4 regions of the Paenibacillus sp. RC73 genome follow, and region 4 is predicted to be linked to each of the others. Evidence: a T-box and tRNA genes for the amino acid it is inferred to sense, from the RefSeq annotation. Region 4 holds a T-box; the other regions hold tRNA genes.

What was found. A T-box is a leader RNA that pairs with one kind of tRNA and senses whether it is charged. The one in region 4 lies ahead of leuS (leucine--tRNA ligase), so its partner is inferred to be a tRNA-Leu.
Region 1: it has a tRNA-Leu gene. The T-box ahead of leuS (leucine--tRNA ligase) is inferred to sense a tRNA for this amino acid. The anticodon was not compared.
Region 2: it has a tRNA-Leu gene. The T-box ahead of leuS (leucine--tRNA ligase) is inferred to sense a tRNA for this amino acid. The anticodon was not compared.
Region 3: it has a tRNA-Leu gene. The T-box ahead of leuS (leucine--tRNA ligase) is inferred to sense a tRNA for this amino acid. The anticodon was not compared.

Annotation. Positions count from the first base shown of each region.
Region 1 covers NZ_JBIYCV010000002.1:215,993-223,320, forward strand. The annotation lists gene ABH897_RS04505 (glycosyl hydrolase) at 1-668, opposite strand, end outside; gene ABH897_RS04510 (hypothetical protein) at 701-979, opposite strand; gene ABH897_RS04515 (hypothetical protein) at 1,330-1,512, shown strand; gene ABH897_RS04520 (YnfA family protein) at 1,567-1,893, shown strand; gene ABH897_RS04525 (hypothetical protein) at 1,992-2,144, shown strand; gene ABH897_RS04530 (hypothetical protein) at 2,217-2,408, opposite strand; gene ABH897_RS04535 (hypothetical protein) at 2,543-2,701, opposite strand; tRNA gene ABH897_RS04540 (tRNA-Leu) at 2,950-3,035, shown strand; gene ABH897_RS04545 (PTS transporter subunit EIIC) at 3,553-4,938, opposite strand; gene ABH897_RS04550 (enolase C-terminal domain-like protein) at 5,197-6,396, shown strand; gene ABH897_RS04555 (GntR family transcriptional regulator) at 6,462-7,169, opposite strand.
Region 2 covers NZ_JBIYCV010000001.1:597,985-605,312, forward strand. The annotation lists gene fabV (enoyl-ACP reductase FabV) at 1-60, opposite strand, end outside; gene ABH897_RS02790 (arginase family protein) at 90-1,052, opposite strand; gene ABH897_RS02795 (CGNR zinc finger domain-containing protein) at 1,168-1,713, shown strand; tRNA gene ABH897_RS02800 (tRNA-Leu) at 1,842-1,925, opposite strand; gene ABH897_RS02805 (N-acetyltransferase) at 2,343-2,780, shown strand; gene ABH897_RS02810 (GNAT family N-acetyltransferase) at 2,884-3,390, opposite strand; gene ABH897_RS02815 (hypothetical protein) at 3,468-3,983, opposite strand; gene ABH897_RS02820 (hypothetical protein) at 4,366-4,854, shown strand; gene nspC (carboxynorspermidine decarboxylase) at 4,949-6,088, opposite strand; gene ABH897_RS02830 (saccharopine dehydrogenase family protein) at 6,097-7,296, opposite strand.
Region 3 covers NZ_JBIYCV010000004.1:387,282-394,609, reverse strand. The annotation lists gene kdpB (potassium-transporting ATPase subunit KdpB) at 1-1,221, opposite strand, end outside; gene kdpA (potassium-transporting ATPase subunit KdpA) at 1,274-2,950, opposite strand; gene kdpF (K(+)-transporting ATPase subunit F) at 3,100-3,174, opposite strand; gene ABH897_RS11865 (hypothetical protein) at 3,390-3,785, opposite strand; cyclic di-AMP (ydaO/yuaA leader) riboswitch at 3,901-4,076, opposite strand; gene ABH897_RS11860 (hypothetical protein) at 4,236-4,418, opposite strand; gene ABH897_RS11855 (glutathione peroxidase) at 4,544-5,029, shown strand; tRNA gene ABH897_RS11850 (tRNA-Leu) at 5,182-5,264, opposite strand; gene ABH897_RS11845 (urease accessory protein UreF) at 5,527-6,216, shown strand; gene ABH897_RS11840 (XRE family transcriptional regulator) at 6,569-6,790, shown strand; gene ABH897_RS11835 (helix-turn-helix domain-containing protein) at 6,918-7,301, opposite strand.
Region 4 covers NZ_JBIYCV010000002.1:24,271-31,598, reverse strand. The annotation lists gene ABH897_RS03690 (ComEA family DNA-binding protein) at 1-520, opposite strand, end outside; gene comER (late competence protein ComER) at 802-1,647, shown strand; gene leuS (leucine--tRNA ligase) at 1,628-4,066, opposite strand; T-box leader at 4,128-4,385, opposite strand; gene ABH897_RS03675 (tautomerase family protein) at 4,561-4,947, shown strand; gene ABH897_RS03670 (class I SAM-dependent DNA methyltransferase) at 5,033-5,806, opposite strand; gene ABH897_RS03665 (CvfB family protein) at 5,810-6,718, opposite strand; gene rsfS (ribosome silencing factor) at 6,715-7,062, opposite strand; gene yqeK (bis(5'-nucleosyl)-tetraphosphatase (symmetrical) YqeK) at 7,059-7,328, opposite strand, start outside.

The DNA of each region.
Region 1 (7,328 bases), 190 kb from region 4:
ACATTAACGAATCGGTCATACATCACATTCCACAGTTTGGCGTAATTTTGTTTGTTCCCCCACCAGAACCAGTTACCGTTCATTTCATGATAGGGTCTCCACAAAACAGGCACATCTGCATCCCGCAAGGTTTTGAGGGAGAGTGCAACCTCATCAATATCTGCAATCAGCTGTTGATATTGCGGGGTACCCGGTGTGATGTAACGATTAAATTCCGCCTGACTGAGCTTGGTTTGCACGTTTTTCCACGTTTTCGGTTTACCTGGTAACGCCTGATGAAAGGTGATCGCTACAATCCCGCCAGACTGGCTCCACTGGATCGCACTGTCCACAACACGCAGACGTTGCTCTTGTAAGGCTGCGTGGGACTGATTGGCTAATCCTCCAAACTCATAGCCATGGAGTCCTGCATATTGTCCGCTGATTTGTTGTAGCTTGTTATTTTGTTCATCCGGTGCCTCCAAATAATCATGCTGCCCGGAAATTAGCGTACCCCCCGGCACATTGGAAAGGTAGGTGAGTAGTTGCCTGGCTTTGGCAGAGGCCTGGGAATTAACAGGCGGAGCGGCATCAGCTATAATGAACGATTGCTGTAAGACACTGAATAGTAAAACAAGTAGTAGCAGTAGCACCCTTTGCAACCAAAAGCGTATTGAGTGAGATTTCATGGCGCTCCTCCTTTGATGACATCATGATGAAATTACAAGTTTTCTTTGCGCTTTCTCAGCTGGATACATGCGCTAATGAGGATTATTAGCAAACAGGAGAAAACCAACCAGTTCGGTTCCTGTGAATATATCCAGCTTTCCAGCAGAAGGAAGCCGAAAATCAACGCAAGCAAACCCATGGTAAGAACCATTTTGGTTTGCGCTGGACGGCGGCTACACTTGGAAATCCAGTGTATGATGCCCAGAACGATGGCTACCTGAAATAAAAACATGCCCGTTAACATTAAAGTAGCTAAAATGATTGGGGACATCGGTATCCTCCTCCTAAATTACAATCAGAATATGCAGGTTGTAACCGGGTGCGGATTCATGAATGTGAATTCAATATAGGTAGGCAAGTAGTTGTACTCTCGTTACAATCTAATTAAGTTGACTAAATTATACCATAACTACCGTCCTGCAATAAAAGGTGTCAAAATACCTACTCTGCCTTGATTCGCCATCGTACTCTATATTCAGTGAAATATTGACACATAGTTGTACACTTCATAAATATGCAGGAGAAGTGGGAAATATACAGTAAGCATGAGTATAAAATCAACGCGAAATCAGCGGGAAAGTTTGGTATCATTAAGGTGATATTGATAAGGGGGCCATTCACATGAATGAAGATAACCGACCGTTTTCTAGCCCTGTAGATGCTGAAGGAGCCAAAGCGAATTTTGATGCGAACCAGCGGAAGCTTCACTCTGAGGGAGCCTCTGGCTTATGGCGTCAGGTCAGCAATCTGCTTATTCTGGTTGGCGTGATTGCGTTGATTATTATTTTAGGTCGAGTGCTCTAAGGATAACATCTAAAAATAAAACCAAGAAGATTAGAAGAACAGGGGTGTGAAGTGGTGTTAAAGGCAGCGTTACTTTTTATGCTGGCTGGCATAGCCGAAATTGGGGGAGGGTACTTGATCTGGCAATGGCTGCGTGAAGGGAAGACATGGTATGTCGGACTTTGCGGCGGGGTGATTTTGGCTGTCTACGGAGTCATTGCGACCTTTCAGGTTTTCTCCTCCTTTGGGCGTGTGTATGCAGCATACGGGGGTGTCTTTATAGTCCTTTCCATTGCATGGGGATGGTGGATTGATAAAAAGACACCTGATTTGTACGATATCGTGGGTGGCTTGATTTGCTTGGTCGGAATAGCCGTAATACTTTTTCCCCGATCTGGATGATAGGACAAAAAACCCTTTTTTATTTTTTTGAAAAACATGACTATTGATCTACATAAATGAGCTTCATATTCCGAAATAGAACTTAAGGAGGGGGTTCTATGAACTGGAATCAAATGAAGCTTAGAATGAAATTTGGCCATGCTGTACCGAAGAGTGAAGGGAATTTCTCAGTAGGTATCGTATGGGGAATCCTGATTAGTGTTGTGCTTTGGGTCTCGATTATTGGCTGGTTTATGCTTATTTTCAAGTGATCTCTAGGAATCACTATATAAGGCTGTTTAGTTAAATGCTACTTAAGTAACCCGTGCCCTATGACCCAGGTTTTAATCTGTAAAATCGTTACGAAGCTTGTCCAGGCCACGGTTTATAGCTTCATCAATCATATCTGTAGCAGCAGGAGTATCGGCATTGATGTCAGGAATACGATTAAAGCCTGGCTCGCGCTGATCTAACGACTGTTCATGTTCGACCTGATCGACGGTGCGATTCTTTTCTTCCCTAATGTTTTCTTTCATAATACATCACACGCTCCTTTACGAGTGCAAGCATATTGTACGCTTTATATAAACGTTAACGCTCAAGGCAGCTAAAGCGGTTATAATAATAAAGCCGGGGAGGAAATAGCTCCCGCCCGGCACTTCCCAAACGACTAGCGATGCTCAATCAGATCAATCGCTCCCAGAACAACATGAGCCAGTCCGAAACCGAGAATGCCTGTAGCCGCAAGCTTGTACTTACTGCTCAGCAACACAGCGCCTGAAGCCGATACTACCGTTCCAAGAACAGCTGGAATCATACCTTCACGCATTCGTAACACCCCTTCTGGTAGTTTGGAAAGACGTTTATTATTGTAATTCAAATGGGCCCAAGTTATACAAAAAAGAAATTTTATTGTTTTAGAAAAAAACACTTTACAACTCGATGAAATTGTCGTATTATATGTTGGTGCCCAATAAAACGGTATTTACATAGCGAGAACCATTTTGTACATAAGCTGGATGTTTCTCCGATACTTATAAGTCAAGTAAGTATGAAAAATAGCGTTCCTAAATTTATGCCGGGGTGGCGGAATTGGCAGACGCACAGGACTTAAAATCCTGCGGTAGGTGACTACCGTACCGGTTCGATCCCGGTCCTCGGCATTAGTATGCTTTACCACGGTCACATCAGAGTTAAATGTACGAAAATAACAAGAGGTCCTGTATATCTGCGGAATGTTCCGTTATAGGTATACAGGGCCAACGAAACGCCTCACCGTTACTATCCGGAGGGGCGTTTTTTGTTTTGTCAAGATTACGGTGTATTAATCCGAACGCGGGCAACGGGACCGATAGGCGACAATTATTTAATAACCATCTGGTTACTGTAAAGAAACAAAAGACAGAGGGCCAGCAGTTCGGTCGATGTTGATGTGCTGACTGTGATATTAGCTGTACCTAACGAAAAACGTTTGTTGAGCTTCGAACTACACGGCCATGTTCGTGACGCTGGATACTGGCACACGTCCACTGGAGGGTGCAAAAAGCCGAATACGGGCAACAAAGAAAGTAACTGAAGGGCCTGACAACACTTATACAGTAGGTCAGGCTCCACTCATAATCTTAGATACTTTAAAACGATTTATTGATCTTAAAAAAGCTTGGAAGCCATGACAAACGATTATTTGAGCTGCGTAGGTTCATTTGCTCTCGCAACATCTACTTTGCTTAGAAACAGATAACAGATTGTAAAGGAGAGTGCGACAGCAATGATCATTCCGGAAATGGCATAGATAAAGTAAGGCCCGAAGTAAGCGGGAATGCTAAATATACTCGATAACACATATCCATACAATCGGACACCGAAAAAGCTGATAAAAGCCGAAGCAACTGAACTTGCGATGATGGCGGCTAGAAAAGCTTTTTTGTACTTAGCTAGAACACCGAATAAAGCGGGTTCAGTAATTCCCAAAAGACCGGAGACGGCGGCTGAAACAATAATAGATTTTTCTTTAGGTGTGTTTACCTTGTAATACACTGCAAATGTTGCGCCTACGATTGAAAAGTTAGCCATACACATCATAGGCATTAACATATCGTAACCTTGTGTTGCAAAATTCTGCAAAGCAATCGGAGTCATTGCATGATGCATGCCAGTAAAGACGGCCAAAGGTCGAATCGCACCAACAACAACGCCAGCAAGGATGGGAGAGATACCGAATAAGCCTTGAACAAGCCAAGCCAAGCCATTGCCTAGGTGAATGCCAATGGGACCGATAACGGATAATGCAAGGAAGCCCGAAATAAACAAGGTTAACGTTGGCGTAACTACGGTTTTTAACACTTCTGGAATAAACCTGTTGACGATTTTATGAATATGGCTCATCGCCCATACGGCAAAGATAATCGGGATTACTGTACCGGTGTAGTTAAACACTGGGATAGGTATAAAGCCTAAAAACTGAAACGAGGAAAGTTCCCCGGCCTTGGCCGCATCCACCATCGTTGGAAACATAATGGTAGCAGCGATTGCTATCGCTAAATATTCGTTGGTTTTGAAAATTTTAGCCGCCGATGCTGCCAGGAAAAACGGTAAAAACGTAAATACTCCGCTCGCCATCATGTTAATGATCTGAATGGTTTCGCTTTGATCCGAGATGATATGGAGGGCGGTCAACCCTGCGATAAGTCCCTTGATCAATCCTGCCCCGGCAATAGCTGGAACGATAGGCCCAAACACGCCGGATACAATATTCATGAAGAGTGTAACAAACCCCTTCTTTTTTTCAGAGCTTGCCTCATCTTCCTTTTGAACATCCGTTAGCTTTAATTCACTGGCCAAAATATTAAAATATTCCGCGACTTTAGGACCAAGAATGATTTGGAATTGGTCATTATTAAACTGCGCGCCCAAAACCGGGTCCAATTCCTTAATTTTCTCTATGTCCACTTTGTTTTTATCTTTTAAATCAAACCTGAGTCTGGTCATGCAATGCCAAGCGTTTTGAATATTGCTTTCTCCTCCGACCCCATAAATCATGTCTTGTACCGCTTTCACTTTGTTCATTAAAATTCTCCTGTCCTAGGAATATAAAGTATTGGTTCCGTTTACATTCTGAATGGTATCACAAAGATCTGGTGAATAAAAGCAGTCCAAAATAAGCCTTGTTTTATAAAAAAACCTTGATACATAAGGTTTTTTTGAACTTTTTATGATAAATTGGACTGGTTTTTTTAAACAATTCGACAATTTACCCAGCCAAATTGATTCTGCATTTCAAACATGTTTCAATAAACCTAGAAATTCTTAGAAAAGAGGAGACATATGAACCCTTCCATCATCACTAATGTGGAATGTTTTGTGCTTAAACCTGATCGACATAATCTGGTGGTCGTCAGAGTAACTACAGATAATAAAATTACGGGATATGGTTGCGCCACTTTTCAGCAGCGCCCGAAAGCCGTTCAACTCCTCGTCGAGGAGTACCTTAAACCTATATTGATTGGAAGAGACGCCAACAATATTGAGGACTTATGGCATATGATGATGGTCAACTCTTATTGGCGTAATGGACCTGTACTGAATAACGCTATTTCTGGGGTGGATATGGCTTTGTGGGACATTAAGGGTAAAATTGCCGATATGCCCTTGTACCAGCTGTTTGGAGGCAAATCGAGGGATGCGATACCTGCATATACTCATGCAGTTGCAGACAACATCGAGGATTTGTACCGAGAGATTGATGGTATTCTTGAGCAAGGATATAAACATATCCGGTGCCAACTTGGCTTCTATGGGGGGAATCCTTCGCACTTGCACGCTCCGGATTACCCTACCCAGGGTTCCTATTATGACCAGGACGAGTATATGCGAACAACCACCAAGATGTTTGCTCTATTAAGGTCAAAATATAATGACCAGTTTCATATCCTGCATGACGTGCATGAACGACTTTTCCCGAATCAAGCCGTACAGTTTGCAAAAGACCTCGAATGCTATAAACCGTACTTTGTTGAGGACATTTTACCGCCGGATCAAAATGAATGGTTAAGTCAGATACGTTCCCAAACTTCAACTGCAATAGCCACCGGGGAACTGTTCAATAATCCTTTAGAATGGAGAAGCCTTATTGTCAACAGGCAGATTGATTTTATTCGCTGCCATGTATCTCAAATTGGAGGGATCACGCCTGCTCTTAAGCTCGGAGCCTTATGCGAGGCATTCGGAGTTAGAATTGCTTGGCATACACCGTCAGACATTACTCCTATTGGAATCGCCGTTAACACTCATCTTAATATTCACCTGCACAGTGCCGCGATCCAAGAGAATATTCCGATTAAGGAGAACACACGCAGCATCTTTACGCCCATCATAGACGCTAAAGACGGATACATTTACCCTCTTGAACTTCCGGGCATCGGCGTGGAATTCAATGAAGAACGGGCGAAAAATTATCCAGTGGAATACAGGATGCACGAATGGACGCAGGCGAGATTGCCAGATGGAACACTGATGACCCCTTAAAACAAAAATACTCCAGCATATAGGGACCCTTATGCTGGAGAAGCTGCCTGTTTAGTTGAATGCTTCTATAAGCTTCTTCTTTTGTGATGCTCGTTATTGAAGGCTGTCAAATACGTACATTTATAGTCAATGGCTACGATTTCGCTTATCTCAAAGATAATCCCATTATTAAGAATGCCGCGGCTTGATATTTTCATCGCTGGGCTCTTTCTCTTTTGTTGCAAGAGCATAGCCTGTTCTTTATTAAGGGCGATTGCCTCATAGGTATTTAGGTAATGCGAAATCGTATATTTATGTTTTTTCACGTAGGATTGAATGGAGTGTTCGGCATCCGTGTGCGTAAGGATTGGAAACAAAATAACAGGTAATCGGGACAACTCTAATTGCATCGTTTGATAGTTAACGATTCTTAGACGTTGATATACCCATACCTCATCGCTACTTGTTATTCCAAAAATCTGTTGGTCCTCGGGAGTAGCGGGTTGCTTTTGCAACTCGATTACTTTGGATTTTATGTTGGAGTATGGGTTCTCAGTTAAAGAGTTATAGATGAGCGGACTGGTCTGAATATTCTTTCCAATGAAGATGCCTGATCCCTGAACGACTTTAACCAGGCCCATGTATTTTAATTTTTTGATTGATTCATGAATGGTATACCTTGAAACATTATACTGCTTCGCGAGTTCTCTTTCCGTCGGCAGTTTCCAGTCAGGATAATGATTTTGGTAGATTTTGCTCAATAAATCGTGAATTACAAATTCCCTTTTGTTCACTAATAAGCCCCCTAGTCGTTGGTTCATTGATATTTTTATCATACTGTTATAGCAACTATTATCAAGTGATTATAGTAATTATTTCTCTTTCTTGGACATTTTATCTCTAGCAAATCTTCATGTCCCGTTGGGCTTACTATGCCACCAACCTATAAAATA
Region 2 (7,328 bases), on a different contig from region 4:
ACATCCTCCTGGATGCGCAGTAGTACAGATAAAGCCACGGACTTTCGGTTTAATAATCATTGCAAGGGCCCCCTACTTTGGCATTCATTTTATATAGATGGAATGGTTGTCCAGTCATAACTATATAGCAAATCAGCTTGAGGCTCAACCTTTTGCGGGCGTAATACAGCAGTCAACATCTCTTTAAAGTTTGCTGCTACCTTCAAGCCGGGATCTAAATCGGGGTCTAGTATAGCCACACTCATGCCTACTATTTGAGGTGATTTCAGTAAGACTCTAAGAACATCTGTGAGTTCCTTCCACTGCAAGCCATGAGATTCCGGGCAATCCACACAGGGCATGAGCGTTTTGTCAAGCACATCTGCATCCAGGTGAAGCCAAAAACCGTCAACCTCTCGCTGATGAATGAAATCATTCAAAAAATCCTCAGTCCTGGCACCCCCTTCCCGAAGAGAGCGTTCCGCACTGAAGCAGGTAATGCCCTCCGTCTTTGCCTCTTCTATAATGCTCTGCTCCGGATCTGATTCGCGATAGCCGAAGGTCAGGACATTGGAACTCTGAATATAAGGTTTTCGGTTTTCCAGATTGGTTAAAATATCTGTTCCTTTACCCGTAACAATAGCAAGGTCCATACCAGCCACAACGGCTTTATCACTATTTCCTTTATGGTAATAATCTGGATGTGCGTCTATATGAACTAGTCCGTAATTCCCCTTTCGCGCCAGCGCCAAGGCGCTTCCCAGCAGCACACTGCAATCGCCGCCCAGAACAAGAGAAAACGCAGAGGTGCTCAGTACCTCCTCCACCGTATCTGCCAATTCAATGGAAAAAGCGGCCACCTGAGCCCCAAATAAGGCGCCGTCGTTGTATGTATACTTCTTCGGATATGCAGGCTGAGACAGCCTTGTCGCGACTTGTGCTCCGATCGCTGTGTGAAGACCCAACTCCTCAAGAACAGCGGGAAGCTTCCAGCAGCCTCTTTCTCTACCGTCCGGATGCCTGCTAAGGCCAAGATTGGTGGGGGCATGAATAATGCAGATTTCTTTTTCCATCGACAACCAACTCCTTTACCTTCGATTATGAGGCATAGCTATTTGCTAAAATGTAATACATAAAATATACTTTAAGCATTACTATATCCCTCAACGTGTAAGGAGTCAAACTGAATTGGAATATTACAACGAACTCTGGTTTTCTTTCACCTTCGATCTATTAAATAGTTATGATCCCTACTATGAAGAACCGGAACGGCTTGACAGTCCGGAACAATTAAATGATTTGCTACAAAAGTATGGAGTGTTATGCGATGAAACGGTAGCTCTGAAGGAGCTAACAGCCGTGCGTGCTTACCGCGACAGACTGCGCGATTTGATTATGAGTGGAAGTGATGAGCAACTGGGAGAATTTCTGACGGAGAGTGAATTGCGTTCCCCCCTGCGCCCACGATTAAATGCACAGGGAGACGGCAGCTTTCGTTATGTTTACAGTCCACCTGATAAAAACACAGGCAGCTTGGCCGACCGTATTCTGGCGGTCTGTTCGCGTACGCTCGGAAGAGAACTGACCCTGTACGGAAGACCAAGACTCAAAGTCTGCGTCTCAGATCCTTGCCGTGAAATATTTTCCGATCATTCTAAAAACAGACTACAGCGGTTCTGTAGCAAACGTTGCTCTACCCGTTATCATGTCAAGAAACACCGGGAATCACAATGAAATACACGCCCGGGTAAATGGCTAATGCTACGCTCATCCCTTTGATATTACTATCAGCGCTATAGATAACATAAAAAAGGTTCATCATTGCTACAATGAGCAATGATGAACCTTTTTTATGTTAATGATGCGGTCGAGAGGACTCGAACCTCCACGGGGGTTAGCCCACACGGACCTGAACCGTGCGCGTCTGCCAATTCCGCCACGACCGCATAGTATGTAATCATGCCGATGTTTATCTATGTAACAGGGCCATAAATAATGCCCAGTACATATAATCACCGTAATTAAGATTATATCGCTCATAGAGAATAAAAGCAAGCCATTCTTATATTATATTTTCTATATATAATTCCAGAAAACATGTGAAAACAACTGGATTTCTCATACCATATATGGTAATATGGACGCATCAGGAAAGGAGGTGCGTCAACATTAGTAATCAGATGTTGAACGTGTCCCTTACCCGGTCCGCCATTCTCTAATTCTCAGAGATGACGGAGGCGCGGGATACGGATCAAAGCTTTAAATAAGCGCCACGGGTAGAAAGACCGTCTACGGACGGTCTTTTTTATGTTAAACATCATACTATTGTAATCACATTACATACCGGGAAAAGGAGTCATTCTATGTCTATTCAACCAGGAAAAGTGGAAGAGTTTAAAGATTTAGCAGCTATATGGCTGGAAGCTTCCATAGAGGCCCATCATTTTATTGATCCACAATATTGGACATCACAGGTTGGCGAAATGGAAGACAAATACCTTCCTCTAGCTCAAAACTACGTTATTATACAGGACGATCACACTATTGGTGGCTTCGTTTCCATGATAGATGGATATTTGGCGGCCTTATTTATACGAGTAGGTTCCCAACGAAAAGGCTATGGCAAGTTACTACTAGATTGGGTTAAGAAGCAATATGAGCAGATCCAATTGAAAGTATACCAGTCCAACACGAAGGCATTTAACTTTTATACCAGAAATGGATTTATCATTCAAGAGGAATCCATTGATCCAGAAACCCGTGAAAAGGAATTTGTAATGGTTTGGACAAAGCACAAGTAACATTAAGTTACATTATCTCAATGAAGTCAAAGGCTCTGCTCCCGTATAAATACGGTAAAAGCAGAGCCTTATATATTTTACCTACACTAATATATATGTTCTCTCATTTCAGCCCGTAAACCTCGGTATATAAAATTTGTCTAAACGGCGCAAAATCCTGCTCTGTCAGCGCATACGGATAGCTCATAATTTGAAGCCTCAGATCGGCCTGTCTTTCCCTCAAAGGAGGCTGTACATACTCAAAATCGTTGAGATGGAATCCCAAGCGTTCATAAAAACCAATTCTTCTCCGAGTCCATTCATCCTCAGGTGGCTCAACCTCCAGAACTACTGGTTTATCGGACTGTGAAATAAATCTGCTCATGAGCTTTTTACCTAACCCGCCACCACGTATAGCCTGATCTACCGCAATATGCTCTACAAACCGAAAATGTGTAAATTCCCAGCCTGCCAGAAAAGCGATCGTATGCCCTTGCTCATCCTTTTCAGTGATTAAGCGATAACAAGGATGAGTAAGCAGTGCCTTTTGCGACGCAAAGATTCTACATTCTGTTTCAGGAAAAGAGGCTTCCATAATCGCATACACTTGTGAGAATTCAAGTTCATTCATTTTATATTCCCTGCTCCTTTAATTCTAACTTCCCTTTCCAGTTCAATTCAATCTGACCAAATCGTTGAAATCAATTTTCATACCTTGTGTAATTCCGTAAGCGTCAGCAAAATATGCTCCAATAGCTCCGGGATATCCTCCATCTGATCTTCATTAATTTGTCTGGAAAATTGAAGCTCAATCTTGTTTTGGTATGTAGTTGCCTCCTCCCCGTAAACAAAGCTGAGCGTTTGGAGCGGCCTAAGATCCGGCTTCCAAATTTGCGTCAATAAATCTTCAATCTGGCTGCACTGTGTTTCAATCTCACGAATCTCCATATAGAAGCTGAGCAGCAGCACACATCCGGGGATTTGATCTTCGATCTCCAAAATTTCCGCAGCCAAGTTATTTAAATCTGCATTTAAGCGAATTTCTGCCGTCACACCGGGTCGTTCCGTCAGCCTGAATTGTATAGCGAATTCACGCGACATTACGGACATTTCCAATCGGTCGATCCGTTGCGTGATTTCAATACGTGAATCCAGACTATCCAGATCGTATACTGCATTTTCCATACCTACTTTTAAATTATCAAAAACCGTCGGGTCAAACATGTTCATTTCACCTCTGCCTATCATTCCATATGTTTCATACATTTAACATTCAAATAGGTTTCCAATCCAATGAGTATATCATAAATGTTTGCAGCCAAGAAATTTACCGATTTTCCAGCAAAAAAAGCTCTGATCATGTATTCCATTTTGAGCTGTTAGTAGATACTTCATTTCCTTTTCTACAGAACTTCCTTGGATTTTACTTCTGAGGGATGAAAAAATACACCTTTGTAACAAAATGTTCTATTATATTTATTTTATTGATAAATATTCCTTTTTATTATTCCAATTTACTGGTAAATCACATACAATTAATCTGAGTTCTATTACTAATATATTCATATAAATGAATATAAATCCCAAAAAGAGAGGTAGTTTATTCATGAAAAAAACGTTGTTAGCTTCATTAGGTCTGACACTTATGTTAAGTACTTCTGCCGGTGCCGCCTTTGCTCAAGAAGACATTGCTTCACCCACTAAGGAATCGATTAAACTCTATGATAACGGGACCGACAGAGAGCCTAATAATAGCTTTGAAGAAGCAAGCGAAGTTTGGTTGGGTGATGATATATATGGAACCATTGGAAAACTTACTCAAGGGAATTGGGATTCATACGATGTTTTTAAGTTCAAGGCTTTTCAGACCAAACGGGTTAATTTTAAAATTGAAGGGGATAAGTATCCTAATGCATGGTTAAAATTGGTTCTATCCGATAGCAATGGTCATGAGATTAGAGCAGCGGAAAATCGTCAGAACACTTTAGGCAAAGAACTTGAAGCTGGCAAATGGTATTATATAGCAGTTGAGGTTCCAGGCTACGAAATTGGTCAACAGTTCGATTATAGGCTTACAGCTACGATTGAACAATAAATATTAAAAATTCTAACCTTATAAATCAAAAGCCGCGTCCCTATCTCAAGGGACGTGGCTTTTTGTAGTTCAGTCATTTCACACTATCCATATCTTACGACAGACGTGAGCTAAAATCCTCATAGGAGAACTGGCGGATCACCTTAATGCCTTCTTCGTCATTGTAGCTGGCGATGGCTGGCAGGTTGACTCCGTTAAACATGTGGTTTTTGACCATCGTATAATGGGCCATGTCGCAGAATACAAGCTTGTCTCCCGGCTTCAATGGCTCTTTAAAGGAATAGTCGCCAATCACATCTCCGGCCAGGCAAGTAAGTCCACCGAGTCTGTAGGTGTGTGCATACTCACCAGGTTGGCCTGCATCAATGATATTCGGGCGATACGGCATAGCCAGTACATCAGGCATATGACATTCAGCCGAAGTATCCAGAATGGCAAGGTCCATTCCGTTTTTCATCGTATCCAGAACTGTAGCAACCAGATAACCGGTATTCAAGGCGATAGCTTCGCCCGGCTCCAGGTAAACCTGTACACCATACTTATCCTGAAAATATTGGATGCAGCGTACCAGCGTGTCCAGATCATAGTCTTCTCTGGTGATATGATGACCGCCGCCAAAATTAAGCCATTTCATTTGCTTAATGTATGGCCCGAACTTCTCATCCACGACTTTAATGGTGCGCTCCAGCGTGTCCGAATTCTGTTCACACATCGTATGAAAATGAATACCGTCTACGCCATCCAGATCCTCAGGTCTGAAGTTAGCCAAGGTCACACCCATTCTGGAGTTGTTGTAGCAAGGATCGTACAACGGAGTTTCGATTTCCGAATATTCCGGATTGACCCGAATTCCAATTTCTATCTTTTTGGAAGTCACGCCTTGCACCTTACTTTTGAACCGTTTCAATTGATCGAAGGAGTTGAAAACGACGTGGTCAACATACTCCAGTAGCTCGTCAAATTCACTGTCAACATAAGCTGGTGCGTATACGTGAACCTCCTTGTCCATTTTTTCGCGACCCAGTCTCGCCTCGAACAACGAACTGGAAGTTACGCCTTTTAAATATTTACCAACCAGAGGAAATGTCGAAAACATCGAAAATCCCTTAAGAGCAAGCAAAATATTGCAGCCTGTTCGCTCTTGAACAGAATTTAAAACCTCAAGGTTTTTCACAAGAAGTCTTTCGTCAACAAGGTAACAAGGTGATGGAAGTCCGCTAATATCAATATTCATCACAGGCCTCAATCAAGCAACGTTGGCGTAAAGCTCTCTTGCCATGGCAATCCGTGTTTATTCAGTGCTTCCATGAATGGATCTGGATCAAATTCCTCAACGTTGTATACGCCTGGTTTTTTCCAGATGCCTTTAATGATAAGCATTGCGCCGATCATGGCAGGAACACCTGTCGTGTAGGAAATGGCTTGGGAGCCAACCTCTGCATAACATTCCTCATGATCACACACATTGTATACATAATACGTTTTCGGTTTTCCGTCTTTAACGCCTTGGATGATACATCCAATGTTCGTTTTACCCTTGGTTCTAGGTCCGAGGGAAGCCGGGTCTGGCAAAATGGCTTTCAGGAATTGCAATGGAATGATTTGCTGTCCTTCGTAATCAATAGGCTCAATGGAAGTCATGCCTACGTTTTGAAGCACGTTCAAATGATTCAGGTAGTTGTCCGAGAAAGTCATCCAGAAACGGATTTTTTTCACGCCTTTAATGTTTACTGCAAGAGATTCCAGTTCTTCATGGTACAAAAGATATATGTTTTTCGGTCCGATTTCAGGAAGGTCGTATACCTTTTTCTCGGAAAGCGGCTCAGTTTCAATCCACTCTCCATTTTCAAAGTAACGGCCCTTCGCCGTAATTTCCCGAATATTAATTTCCGGATTAAAGTTAGTGGCAAAAGGATATCCGTGGTCCCCTGCATTCGCATCTACAATATCAATCGTATGAATTTCATCAAAATAATGCTTTTGAGCATAAGCCGTAAATACTCCAGTCACGCCTGGATCAAAACCGCTGCCCAGCAGAGCTGTAATGCCCGCTTTTTCGAATCTTTCTTTGTAGGCCCATTGCCAGCTGTATTCAAACTTCGGCGTATCCGGCGGTTCATAATTCGCCGTATCAACGTAATGAACGCCTGTCTCAAGGCAAGCATCCATAATCGTCAAATCCTGATAAGGGAGAGCCACATTGATAACTACATCCGGTTGAAAGCTTCGAATCAGGTCAATGACCATGTCGGTGTTGTCAGCATCCAGCTGAGCCGTTTGTATCTTCGTACGGCCTCCACCCAGCTTTTCTTTAAGCGCATCGCATTTCTCAACAGTTCTGCTCGCGATACAAATTTCTTCAAATACATCTGGGTTTTGGCAACATTTATGCACCACAACGCTGGCCACGCCACCGGCGCCAATAATCAATGCTTTTCCCAAAATAAATAACCTCCTTATTCCATACGCTAATC
Region 3 (7,328 bases), on a different contig from region 4:
GCTGCCGTTTTGCGATAGTACCCACTGCCGGACAGAGTCCACCGCGCCCTTACGTACCTTTCGTCCATCGGCCAGATCCAGACCACTCATCCGGGTTTCCGCCTTGAACTCGATAAAGGTCCCTCCTGCTGCCAAGGATTCATCCAGTGTGTACTCCTGCTTGCGCATCAACTCCAGAACTGAGCGCCCCTCGGGCGTCTCATCCTTCATCGAGCTCATCGCAGCCCACTTTACTAACTTTATTTCCTCTACGCCCCCTACAGGCACGAATTGGCTCGCCATCCGGTTACCGAAGGTAATTGTACCCGTTTTGTCCAGAATCATTGTATTGATGTCTCCAGATGCTTCTACCGCCTTGCCTGACATCGCCAGCACGTTAAACTGCGTGACCCGGTCCATACCGGCAATCCCGATGGCTGACAGCAGTCCTCCAATCGTCGTCGGAATCAGACAGACCAGTAACGAGATAAGTATGGGAACAGGCAGATCGATGTTAAAATGACGAGCAATCGGTGCTAGTGTCACTACCACGATCAGAAAAATAATCGTTAGGCTGATCAGCAGGGTATTCAGCGCAATCTCGTTCGGCGTCTTTTGCCGCTGTGCGCCTTCCACGAGCGAAATCATTTTATCAATGAACGTCTCACCCGGTTCTGTCGTAATCCGGACCTTAATCCGGTCACTAACCACACGCGTCCCGCCGGTTACCGAGCAAAAATCACCACCCGATTCCTTGATCACCGGAGCCGATTCTCCCGTAATCGCCGATTCATCCACTGAGGCAAGACCTTCAATAACCTCACCATCGCTCGGAATCATCTCGCCCTGGGACACCATCACAATGTCACCTTTCCGCAGCTCGGTTGAGCTGACCACCTGAATCTCATCCCCGACAAGCTTGTTAGCTTGTGTGTCCTGCTTGGATTTTTTCAAAGAGGCAGCTTGTGCTTTACCCCGACCCTCTGCGAGCGCTTCAGCAAAGTTAGCAAAGAGCAACGTGAACAACAGGATGATAAAAACAGCCAGGTTAAAGCCCATTTCATTACCCGTTCCAAAATAACCGGGAAACAGCAGCATCAGCAACACAACCAAAGTGCCGATCTCCACGACGAACATGACAGGATTTTTCATCATGATCATCGGATTTAATTTCATAAAGCTATCCTTGATCGCATGCTTCAAGATGCTTTTATCCAGCATGCGTTTGCGTTGTTCCTTCATGATCAAGCACCCCGTTCATCCATTCTCAATTTCTTCTTCATGTTCATCTTCTTCACATGGTCAAAAATTCAGCCACAGGCCCCAATACGATGACGGGCAAGAAGGTCAACGCACCAATCAGCAGCACAACCCCGATCAGAATCGCCCCAAACAGCTTGTTGTCCGTACGAAGTGTGCCTGTCGTCACTGGAGTCGGTGCTTTGGCATTCAATGAAGCTGCTACAGCTAACAGTGCAACAATCGATACATATCGTCCGAAGAACATAACGATACCCGTTGTCGCGTTCCAGAATACGTTGTTATCCGCAAGCCCCTCAAATCCCGAACCGTTATTAGCCGCAGATGACGCATATTCATATAACACCTGAGTCAACCCGTGATATCCGGGGTTTGTGACCGCATCGTATCCCCAATGACTCATAAAAGCGAGCGCAGTCGGCACCAAAATGAGAAACGGATGTACCAAAATGGCAATTGCGATCAGCTTCATTTCCTTGCCTTCAATCTTCCTGCCCATAAATTCCGGGGTCCTGCCGACCATCAATCCACATATAAATACACCCAGAATCGCGTACATCAGCATATTCATCAGCCCGACACCCTTACCGCCGAAAATGACGTTCAGCATCATTTCACCCAAAGCAGCCATACCGCCCAGCGGGGTCAGTGTATCGTGCATATTATTGACCGAACCTGTCGTAGCCGCCGTCGTTACCGCCGTGAACAGTGCCGATTGTCCGATGCCGAAGCGGACCTCTTTCCCTTCCATGCTTCCCTGAGAAGCATCCACCCCCAGTGCCTGAATCAGCGGATTACCCGTTTTCTCTGACACGTACGTAATAGATAGGAATACGAGAAACAGTACCATCATGGAGCTAAAAATAATCCACCCCTGCTTGCGATTACGAGCGAACAGCCCAAAGGTATACGGCAGAGAAGCTGGCATCACCCACATCGCCAAAATTTCCAGCACATTCGTCCAGGGACTTGGATTTTCAAAAGGATGCGCCGAGTTGGCCCCATCGAAACCGCCCCCGTTCGTCCCCAAGTGCTTGATCGATTCCATCGAAGCAACGGGTCCCAAGGCAATCTGTTGCTGTGTTCCACTCATCGTCGTGATATCCGCCGTAGGCTGAAGCGTCTGCGGTACTTTCAGTCCGACCAGCACCAGCGTAAGCACAAAGGCCAACGGAAGAAAAATCCGTATAATTGCTTTGATAAAATCCTGAAAAAAGTTGCCCATTCCTTCACCGCGCCGCGTCAATCCTCTCATAAAAGCCGCAGCAACCGCAAAACCGGAAGCAGCCGAAGTAAACATCATCATCGTAACGAACGCCATCTGCGTCATATACGTAAGTCCACTTTCTCCGCTGTAATGCTGGAGATTCGTATTGGTCATAAAGCTGATCACTGTATTAAAAGCCAGTGACGCTTCCATATTGTCGTTTCCAGCCGGATTACCGGGGAGCAGTCCCTGCAAGCGCAGTAGCACATAGCTGATCGCCACAAGCACGACATTCGTAGCGATAAAGCTCATCACATACGTGGTCCAACGCATGCTCTCCAGCTTTTTCAATCCTATAACCTTGTAAATCAGCTTCTCCGTCCCGCCAAACACTCGGTCCGTCCGATTCGGTTCATTTGAGAATACATGATACATATAGGTGCCCACTGGTTTCACCAAGAGCAGCAATATCACAATCACAATTCCAATTTGCAGCAGCTCCATCATCTATTCCCTCCTCCAAAATGCTCCTGCGTTTGGAATAACAGACGGGTTCGTAGCACCAGGCGTTGCACACGTTTGCGAAAGCCCGCTGCCTCTGATGCTTCATCCATGATCTGCTGTTCCCCGCCCGCTTGATCCTGTTTAGCTGATTAGAACTTTTCAGGATTCAGGAGTGCGTAGATTAAATACACAAACACAATAGCCGTAAGCGTAAGCACAACCATCATCCTTTTCGCCCTCCTTTGGAGGTCTGTGCATCACACCAGCGTACAAACAGCAGTATCACTCCATAACTCGCAGCCATCACGAGCAGCATGTATATATCCATCATGTTCATACCCTCCCGTATCTGTCCTCAGATCGTTATTCTTACACCCTCGTAAAATCAACATACAATTACTTTGAAAATTTTAATTTATATTAGCCATATCGTAAGCGACTATCCGTTCAGCAGGAAACCCACCTCTCCATTCAAAGTGTAGATCACATGGTCCGCTCCCAAACCTCGATAAATCCCTTGAGGATTACAGCCGTGTGTAATGACATAGATCGAATCTGATGTCAGCGGCCGGCATATTTGCAGAAAACGGCACGTCAGATTCAAGCTGTTCTCGAACAAATACACGCAGCCAATTTCTTTTTTGGGAAAATTCCATTTCCCCGCTTGCATCGTATTGATGCGCACAATATGCTCCACACCCATTTTTTTGAGCTGTCGTTCCTCCTGAGCGCTATTCGTAAGAACCGCAAACGCCAGTTTTTTGAACATAAGCAATTTCACAAAATTTCTGCCCGTTTCATTCGGTGCAGTGACAATGATTAGCCGACCTTCCATCAGTAGCTCCTCTCCCGGTATAAAAAGACAACAAAAAGAAGCCAAAGGAAAAAGGCTTTCCTCCGGCTTCTTACGTAACCATGATAAAATAAACCATGGCTGCACACGGCGGTTTGTTGCCTCTCCCTGTACGCTTACGAGGTTAGCTGTCGGATTCGGACGTGAGAGTCGCCCTATTTCTGACACTTGGCCAGAAAATTCACCCCTTGAGACACTCGGCCCTTTAAAAGCCGCATAGATCTCGTTTGGTTCCCCCGCTTTTGCAACTGCAAAATTCAGCGCTATAGACAATTCGTTGCTGCTTCATTCACTTAATTTGAAATTACGTCTTGAATCATACACCCGCGCAAGGAACACTGTAAAGCTCACCTGCGGGGTTATAAATCGGTCTTTGGAGCATAAAAGATTAATAATAGCGTTTACAACACAAATATCCTTCTCCCAGCTCCTTCAATCTCGGTTTTTCATCCCTTTTCGAAAATGAAGAGGCATGTCAATATTGGCGTATGGGGAGCATTTTTTGTCCTTTTTTTGTAAAAGAGAAAGGAAAAGTGCTGTATGTACCTGATAAACGCCGATTGAACCTGTTTTTACCATGAGAAACACCGCTATTTGCCCCATTTGCAGTGCCATTTGCCGTTTTGGACAAAATACGATTTTACAGCAGCAGACGGCGCATTACATCTATTTATAGACTTGCAACTCTTCGTTAAATTGCTTACAATTTAATTGTAGAATATCAAATTAGGAGGAAAACCATGACCGTTTATGAACATGATGCACAAACCCTGCAAGGGAAAGAAATTCCGTTGTCCACATACGAAGGAAAAGTACTGCTCATCGTGAATACAGCCAGCAAATGCGGGCTAACCCCCCAATACAAGGCGCTACAAGAGCTATATGACCAATACCATGAGCGGGGTCTTGAAATCTTAGGGTTTCCCAGCAACCAGTTTGCCAAGCAAGAGCCGGGTTCCAGCGAGGAAATTTCGGAGTTTTGCCAGATCAACTATGGAGTTACATTTCCGATGTTTGCCAAAATAGATGTCAATGGCGATCAGGCGCACCCTTTATTCCGCTACCTCACCCAAACAGCTCCGGGCGTATTAGGCTCCAAAGCAATCAAATGGAATTTTACTAAATTTTTGATTACACGCGAAGGTAACGTATTTAAGCGCTATGCCCCACAGACAACTCCGGATAAATTGGCGGGGGATATCGAGAAGCTCTTGCAACAAAGCTGACAGGTCCATCCCTGTTCACAAGCAGCCAATCCAAACGGCTGCTCCTGTGGCTAGGAAAAAGGGATATTTTAGTTCGGCTTATATAACAAAAAAAGCAGCCAATCACGTCAAAAACGTGTCAGGATGCTTTTTTAACTGTGTCTTGCATGTAATGCGGTCGAGAGGACTCGAACCTCCACGGGCGTACGCCCACTACCCCCTCAAGATAGCGTGTCTGCCATTCCACCACGACCGCAAATTCTAATGTTTTGAGGCAACAGATTTATTATACTCCCTTGCATTCTATTTGTAAACATAAATACAATAATTATTTTTATGTCAAATAATCTAACATATAAAAGCTATAAAAATATTTAATTTGACATATCAACACTATGAGTGTAAATATATATTACATAATATCTCTAAATTTTTTCTGAATTCATTTTTAAAGTCATTTAATATAACATAAACATTCTACTCCAAGGAGGCGAACCGCATTGCACAAAGGCAATCGTTTGCTGAACTACGCATTGCTGTTGGACCCTTCCCTGCCTGTCGGTGGCTTCACTCGTTCCTACGGGCTGGAGGAGCTGTTTCGCAATGGCCGCTTAACCTGTTTACAAGACCTGGAACACTATGCACGCACTGATCTGCTTCCTCAGTTCACATCCCTCGATGGCATGGCTATCAAAAGCCTTTATATTGCCGTTCAGCAAAATGATGGTTGGCGTATCGCCCTCATTGATAAAATGCTGCACGCCCAGCGCTCTTCCCTACAACACGTGAAAGAGTCACGCCTATCCGGCCAACGCCTGCTTAAGCTCGCCAAAGCCTTGTACCCTTGGCTTGAATTCGACCAACTCGAAGCTACACTCATCCAATACAATGCGATTGGTACACTTGCAACCGTTCATAGTTGGATTAACGTTTCCCTTGGAAATGATGTAGAGCAGACCATTCACGGCTACCTTGCCGCAGCAGTGTCCTTCTGTGTCGAAGATGCTTCCAAGCTGCTTAATCCCCCTTATGAGGAAAAGAATCCTGTTATTCAGCGAATGACCAACGAGCTTCTAACCGCATGGAAACAATTCAACACCCCAGAGTCTGAGCCAACCGCATTTCAGCGTGGCCTTCTGCATAGGCATTGGTCCAGCTCCTACATTGCTCAGCCACCCTATATGAGCAGCAACCACCAGCGCGGGTGAAATTCACTGATTCCTTTGTCCGGCCCCATTATACGCCTACAGCATCCCCCTGATGCCTGTTTTCACCAATCCAGTACCAACGACAAAAGCACTCCCACCACTTTTTCCAGTGGCAGAGTGCTCTTTTTATCCAGAATACAACTGCAATTTCGCACAATTAACAGGCTCCAGATGGATTATCCAGACATCCATCACTTAATTAAGTTATATTTTTATCTGAATTACGTATTTTAGATTGTAAAAACACGTATAAACGTGTATCATAGTTTTAGATGGTTAATTCTAACATGTTTACTGATGATTATTATAACACACCAATTATTCCGCAAGAATCCGTAAGGGGCGATTTCACTTGAACAACAAAATGCCTGTCACCTCCTTAGGGTGGGCCATCAAACAAAGGCTTGTCGAACTTCGGCTGGATCAGAAAACATTTTGTGAAACGCATAACATCCCGCCTTCACGCTTGTCCAATCTGATTCACGGCACCCGCAAAGCACAAAGGTACAGAAAACAAGTTGCTGCAATCCTCAACATCGACGATAACGATTATAAGGAGGCATCACCACTCTGAAACCAACGATGTGAGCGTCCCCCAAGCATGCGGCACGCTATAACATCGGCAACCCAAATAAACTCGTCAATCGAACCCGTCGGTCCGTTTTACGGGTTTTCAACCTGAGTGATCTTTAGCGAGAAGATCATTCAGGCTGTGTTTTGTCATTCTCACCTTTTTGCTTACGATATTTCGCAAATTCCACATATTCTAATATGAAATTCTGTTCTTCTGTATCCAGATCCTCTGCCTGGCAATTCAATGGCCCCATCACTCCAAAAAAATAAGCAGCCTTCTGCTCCTGAAGTACACCCTCACCCGGTTTGACGCCTTTCATTAACCAATCCAGCGATACATTAAAAAAGTCCGAAATCTGGATTAAATGCATCGTTCCCGGCGTTGTTTTACCTCTTCTCCAGTCTCCAAGATTACCCGAGCTGATTTTGAGCTTTTCACAAAACGCCTTCTTCGTCATTCCCCGATCCTTAATCAAGGCTTCAATTCGCTGATAAATCGTTTGGTCTCCCAAAATTATCCCCTCCGACACCCTAACTTT
Region 4 (7,328 bases):
GAATTGCTTCGGCCTTTTTAGCTCCAACCCCTGGCAGTTCCATTAACTCAGCAGCAGTCGCCGTATTAATGTTCACCTTTTTTTCACCGGAAGCGGATGAAGCAACCGGATCGCCTGCTGTATTCGACCTGTTCGTCGTGGCATTCGAGCTTTCAACGCCAGTAACGGAACTCGAATCCATCACCTCAGACTGCTTTATGGTACTGGAGCTTTCGCTTCCATCGACCGATGCACCAGCAGAATCCTGTACAGCCTCACGCTTCACATGGCCAGCTCCTTCGCCACCCGAACTGAGTTCAGCTTTGCCTGAGGCTTCGGCTACAGCACTCTTTCCCTGAGTCTGGCCGCTATTGCTCCGTGACTCATTTTGCTCCGGCTCTACCGCTAAAGCCTGCTCCACCTTATGATTAAGCACCTGCCACTCTTCTTCCGGCTCTGGACGCTGCCCACCAGCAAACAGAATAAGCCCACTGCCGATTAGGGAAAGCACTATTGCCGTTCCAGTCCATAAGCGGTTCATTTCCATTTTGTCCCCTTCTCCACATAGATTTTAGGGAAAGTGAGCCACTCAATACAGCGTCTCAATCGAACAGAGCAAGCCTGTCCTATTCCCGTTAACCGGAGGATGTAAACAACCTCCATACGGTCTCGCTGTGAGCCATTTTCCAAAGAGTGGTACGACCTTGGGCACGATCTAACATGCTCAGGCATAAAATTCGTCATGTCGGCCAAGACCGGGTGCATACACTAAGAAGAATGACAGCGTCTATACCGCAAAGTATGAAAGGAGGACGTTGAACGATGAAAGTTGGATTTATCGGGACTGGCAGCATGGGAAGTCTGCTGATTGAATCTTTTATTCATTCCAACGCACTTAAACCACAGCAAATATCAGCAAGCAATCGAACGTATTCCAAGGTAGCCGAGCTGGCCCGTCGTTATCCAGGATTACATGCAGCCCAAAGCAACCGTGAGACGGCAGCGGATAGCGATATCCTGTTTATCTGCGTGAAGCCGCTGGAATCAAAAGCCGTAACGGATGAAATACGCAACATCATTACAGAAGAGCAAATCGTCGTTTCTATTACAAGTCCGGTACAGCTACGCATCCTGGAGCATTCACTGAAAGCCAAAGTGTCCAAAATTATTCCCAGCATTACCCACCAGGTAGGCAGCGGAGCCTCACTATGCATCCATGGCAGCCGGATTACAGAGGAGGATCGCTCCCTTCTGGAAGAGCTTATGTCCCACATTAGCAGGCCGATTCGGGTTAAGGAATCCCATACACGTATTACGTCGGATTTTTCCAGCTGCGGCCCTGCTTTCCTAGCCTTTTTTATGGACCAGTGGATTCATGCTGCGGTTCAGGCCACGGGTATAGACCGTACGGAGCTATGCGCCCTGGCTGGTGAAATGATTATCGGCACAGGAAAGCTGCTTACTGAGGGCGGAATGACACCAGCCGAGTTGCAGGCGAGGGTAGCAGTTCCCGGAGGTATTACCGCTGAAGCCCTCGCACTGCTGGACATCAGCCTGCACAGCGTCTTTCCAGAGCTGATACGGGCCACACACAACAAGTATGAGGAGGACATGCAAAAGATAGATACCTCCTTCGGCTTAAAGCCGATTAACCCGCAACAATATTGACCAGTTTGCCTGGTACTGCAATCACCTTGCGAACCGTTTTACCGGCCAGCGCCTGCTGAACGTTGTCCAGCGACAGAGCGAATGCCTCCATCGCTTTGGCGTCAAGGTCTTTGGCAATCGTCGCACGCTGCACGATTTTACCGTTCACCTGCACCACAATTTCCACTTCGGCATCCACCGTCCATGCTTCATCATAAGCAGGCCAAGCCGCGTAGGTAATGCTTTCGTTGTGTCCCAGCAGCTGCCACAGTTCCTCGGCCAGATGCGGTGCAAGCGGCGACAGCATTTGCACGAAGTTTTCCATTGCTACACGCGGCAAACGGTCTGCTTTGTATGCATCATTGGTAAAAATCATCAGTTGGCTGATCGCCGTATTGAAACGCAGCGCGTCCAGATCCTCGGTTACTTTCTTCAGCGTTTTATGCCAGGTCCGATTGAACTCATCACTGCCGCCTTCATTTGAAATTTTATCGTTCAGGCTGCCATCCTCGGAAACGAACAGGCGCCATACACGGGACAGAAAACGATGCGCTCCCTCAACCCCGTTTTCGCTCCAAGGCTTGGTCGCTTCCAGCGGCCCCATAAACATCTCATAAATGCGCAGCGTATCCGCGCCAAACGTATTCACAATATCGTCAGGGTTGATGACATTACCGCGTGATTTACTCATTTTTTCATTATTGTTGCCTAGAATCATACCCTGGTTGACCAGCTTGTAGAAAGGCTCTTTTGTTTCTACAACGCCAATATCATACAGCACCTTGTGCCAGAAACGAGCATACAGCAAGTGAAGAACCGCATGTTCCGCACCGCCGATGTACAGATCCACAGGCAGCCATTCGCGCTGCTTCTCCTTGGATACAGGCTCTTTATCGTTATGCGGATCAATATAGCGCAGGTAATACCAGCAGCTTCCCGCCCATTGTGGCATGGTGTTCGTCTCACGGCGTGCTTTCAAGCCCGTCTCGGGATCAATAGTTTCTACCCAGTCCGTCGCATTGGCCAACGGGGACTCTCCTGTGCCTGAAGGCTTGATGTTATCCATTTCCGGCAGTACGAGCGGCAGTTGATCCTCAGAAACTGTTTTGATCGTTCCATCTTCCAGATGAATCACCGGAATCGGCTCGCCCCAATAGCGTTGACGGCTGAACAGCCAGTCGCGCAAGCGGTACGTCACTTTTCCTTGTCCTTTACCCTCGGCTTCAAGCCATTCAATCATCTTCGGAATGGCTTCCTCATTCGTAAGTCCATTCAGCGGACCTGAGTTGACGTGCGGACCATCCTCGGTGTATGGCTCTTTAGCCACGTCTCCACCTTGGACAACCTCAATGATATTCAGCCCGAATTGCTTCGCAAATTCCCAGTCACGTGTGTCGTGACCTGGTACAGCCATGATCGCGCCTGTTCCGTAGCCTGCCAGCACATAGTCGGCGATCCAGATCGGCAGCTTTTCACCGTTCACTGGATTCACCGCGTAAGCGCCTGTGAAGACACCCGTTTTATCCTTCGCCAGATCCGTACGCTCCAGATCGCTTTTACGGGCAGCTTGCTCACGGTATTGATTTACGGCATCCTTTTGCTCAGGTGTAGTGATAACATCCACCAATTCCTGCTCAGGAGCCAGCACACAGTAGCTTGCGCCGAACAGCGTATCCGGGCGGGTTGTAAATACCGTTAATTGCTTGTCATGGCCTTCAATTGGAAAATGAACCTCTGCCCCAGTAGACTTGCCGATCCAGTTCCGCTGCATATCTTTAATGCTTTCGGACCAATCCAGCTCCTCCAAATCATCCAGCAGACGATCAGCATATTCCGTTATTTTCAGCATCCATTGACGCATAGGTTTGCGGATAACCGGATGACCGCCACGCTCACTCTTGCCGTCAATTACTTCTTCATTCGCCAACACCGTTCCCAATGCAGGACACCAGTTCACAGGCACTTCAGCTACATAAGCAAGACCGCGCTTATACAGCTGGATGAAAATCCACTGTGTCCATTTATAATAATCGGGGTCTGTTGTGCTGATTTCACGATCCCAGTCGTATGAAAAGCCAAGCGATTTGATTTGACGGCGGAAGTTATTAACATTTTTTACCGTAATTTCACGTGGATGCTCTCCCGTATCCAGCGCATGCTGCTCGGCAGGCAGACCGAAGGCGTCCCAACCCATCGGATGCAGTACGTTGTAGCCGCGCATTCTTTTATACCGTGAAACAATATCCGTTGCCGTGTAACCTTCCGGGTGGCCTACATGCAGACCAGCTCCAGACGGGTACGGGAACATATCCAAAGCATAAAACTTCGGTTTGCCCGGCTCTTCCCCGGTACGGAACGTTTTGTTCTCATCCCAATATTTCTGCCATTTTGGTTCAATACTTTGCGGTTGATAGCCGTGCTTCGGCTGTGTGTCTGTCATTGTCATTTCCTCCTCAAACGGTATGCAACAAAAAAACCTCTGCATCCCGTAGCGTGTCAGCGCTAGGGACGAGAGGTTATATTCCCGTGGTACCACCCTAGTTAGCAGAAAGCGTTCTTCGCCTTCTACTCCCTTTGCACCTGATAACGGAGGTGATCCGATGCGGGTTAATAACAGGGTTCAAGCACCTGTATAGGGCATTCCTGCGTTGGGCGCATATCTCCGAGGCGAGTTCACTTTGCACTGTCAACCGGCTTGCACCATCCGCCGGCTCTCTACATGTCCAGACAAAACTACTATTCCTCATCAGCGATTGTTTAACCGTTAATAATGGCACTATTATATTGAAAACCGCGAAAAAAGTCAAATAAGGACTACATCTGGTGCTAAACACCAACTTCATTCGTTTGCTCCATGACACACGGAGGCAAATGTTTTATAATTAGCTCCGAGCCAGATTGAGATGAGTTGAGATGAGAAAGGTGAGCTGAGACATGGCACAAATTAAAATTTACGGAATAAAAGAAGCACTGAATCCAATCAAGGAGCAACTTTCAGATGTGATTCACTCCGCTGTGGTGGATGCGTTCCAATATCCCCCCGACAAAAGGTTTCATCGTTTTTTCCCGATGAATCAGGAAGACTTCATATTTGCCCACGATCGCTCGCAGGCATACACCATTATTGAAATTAGTGTGTTTGAAGGCAGAACGACAGAGGCTAAAAAGCACCTCATCCAGCTGCTATTCCAAAGAATTAACAATTTAGGCATTGCCCCGCAGGATCTTGAAATTACTATATTCGAGACACCGAAACAGAATTGGGGCATTCGCGGTGTACCCGGTGATGAACTTCAACTGAACTATAAAGTAAACATATAATTTGAAGCTCTTATGCAAAAAGACGCCCTTCATGTCATCATGAAAAGCGTCTTTCTTTGTCCTATATTAGCCTGATAAAGCTTCATTATTTTACAGCAACATAAAATAATCTGGCCGCGTCATCTACTGCTTCTACCCATTCAAAGTCCGCATATACCTTCACATCGCGAAAACCGGCTTTGGACAATTCCGTTTTCATCCAGTCCGGGTCATAGGCACGTTGCACATGAATCTCCTCGAACCGCTGGTATACATCGCGCCCTTCATTTTCTGCTCTCGCAAAAATGCTGAGATGATGCTCAATTTCACAGCGCGGAGTGTCCAACGCACAAGTCCAGATATATGAGATGGAGCGCTCGTCCAGTACAAAGGGCTGCTCATCATCATAACGCACAAACGTCTGGGGATGATGTACATCGAACAGAAAGGTTCCGCCAGGCTTAAGACCGGCATACGTTCTGCGAAAAGTAGCAGTAATGTCCTCTTCCTCCAGCAAATAATTCAGACAATCGCAAAAAGAAATGACAGAATCCACAGGCTCTGGTAAACTCCATTCCCGCATATCCTGCTCTATCCAGCGAATGCTACCCTCACGGAACAAACGCTGTCCTTGCGTAGTCGTTTCCATTTTGCGACGGGCTACTGCCAGCATATCTGAAGACAAGTCGATGCCAGCCACCTCGAAGCCCGAGTTGACCAGTGGAATCGTAATGGAGCCCGTCCCACAGCCCAGCTCTGCCACCGTATGCGGCATACCATGCTGATCCCAGGCCTGCCGAGCAAAACGCAGCCAGTCCGGGTACGGCATGTCCTGCATCAGCTCATCATACACATAGGCAAACTTCCGGTAAGAAGCCATTTTTTATTCCCCATTCCCGTCCTTCGGTTCAGGCATTTTCTCCACCAGATAGGTCCAGTTTTCCTTTTGCGTAACCAGCCCTTCCTTCATCAGCTTGCCCATGGCACGCTTGAAGGCGGATTTACTGATACCAAACCGTTGCTTAATAATATCCGGCGGCGTGGCGTCGGAATAAGGCATACCGCCACCCGGCCGCTCTTTCAAAAAGGCAATGAGACGATCCGCATCCTCATCACGGCCCACTTCCTTGCGCGGCGACATCGCCAAATTCACCCGACCGTCTTCACGAACCAGTGTGACCCGTACCTTCACCTCTTCACCCAAACGAAGCATCCGGTTACGTTCCGAGGAATGGATCATGCCAATCGCGCCAAAACCAAGCACGCCTCCGTCCACCAGGACAAATGTCCCCATCTGAAGCGGCTTGTACACCGTCGCCTGCACCCACGTATTGAGCCATGAATCAGGTGCATGGAAGGACAATGGAGCCAGCTCTTGCTCACCCGCCAGCTTCGCTCGCAGCCTGCCCTGCTTATCATGTTCCATGATAGCATAGACGTAGTCGCCCACCTGAGGATGCAAATCCCGGTTCTCAGGCAACTCACGAATCGGCAGCAGCAATTGACGACCCAATCCCATTTCCAGAAAACAACCCAGACGCGGATGCACATCCGCCACCTGTAGCTTTGCCAGTTCGCCCAACGACAGGAACGGTTTTTTCATGGTAGCGGCCAAACGGTCCTCTGTATCGTGAAAAATAAATACTTCCAGCCGTTCTCCAACCTCAATCTCACGTGTCAGCTCCGTATAATGCAGCAGTACATCCTGATCGCCAACTGTGAGAAAGTAGCCGAAAGGGGATACCTCACGATCTACCATAATCGTGACATAAGTACCAGCAATCAGATTCATACCTTCTCCACAACCTTAGCGTCCGACCAAAGTCTTTCAATGTTATAATATTCACGCTCGTCGCGATGGAAGACATGCACTACGACATCTCCCAAGTCCATCAGAACCCAGCGGCCGGAATCCATTCCTTCGATCCCTTTGATTGTTGTACCTTCATCATGAGCGCGTTTGCGAATTTCCGTCACAATCGCCTGTACCTGAGTATCCGAATTACCGTGGCAGATTACAAAATAATCCGCGACAAGGGATACGCCCCGCAAGTCAAGGGCTACAATATTCATGGCCTTCTTATCTTCAGCGGCCTCAACCGTAATTTGCATTAATTTCTCATTAGTTATGGTCATTCATGAACCTCCGATTTTCTCTGTTTAAGTTGTTGGATCAGATCATTTCGCGACAGTACCGTCAGCGGAAAAATAACCTTTTGCTTCTCCAGCAGCAGTGAAATCGTGGAATCAAATCCAGCGACAAGACCCTGCTCCAAACTTTTTTTCGCCTGTTTGCGGATATGATCTACCCCAGGGAAATCTCGTCCCGGTTCGATATAATCAGCGAGACACACGACCTTGTCCAGCAAACTCATGCCCACACGGCCTGAGGTATGCCAGCG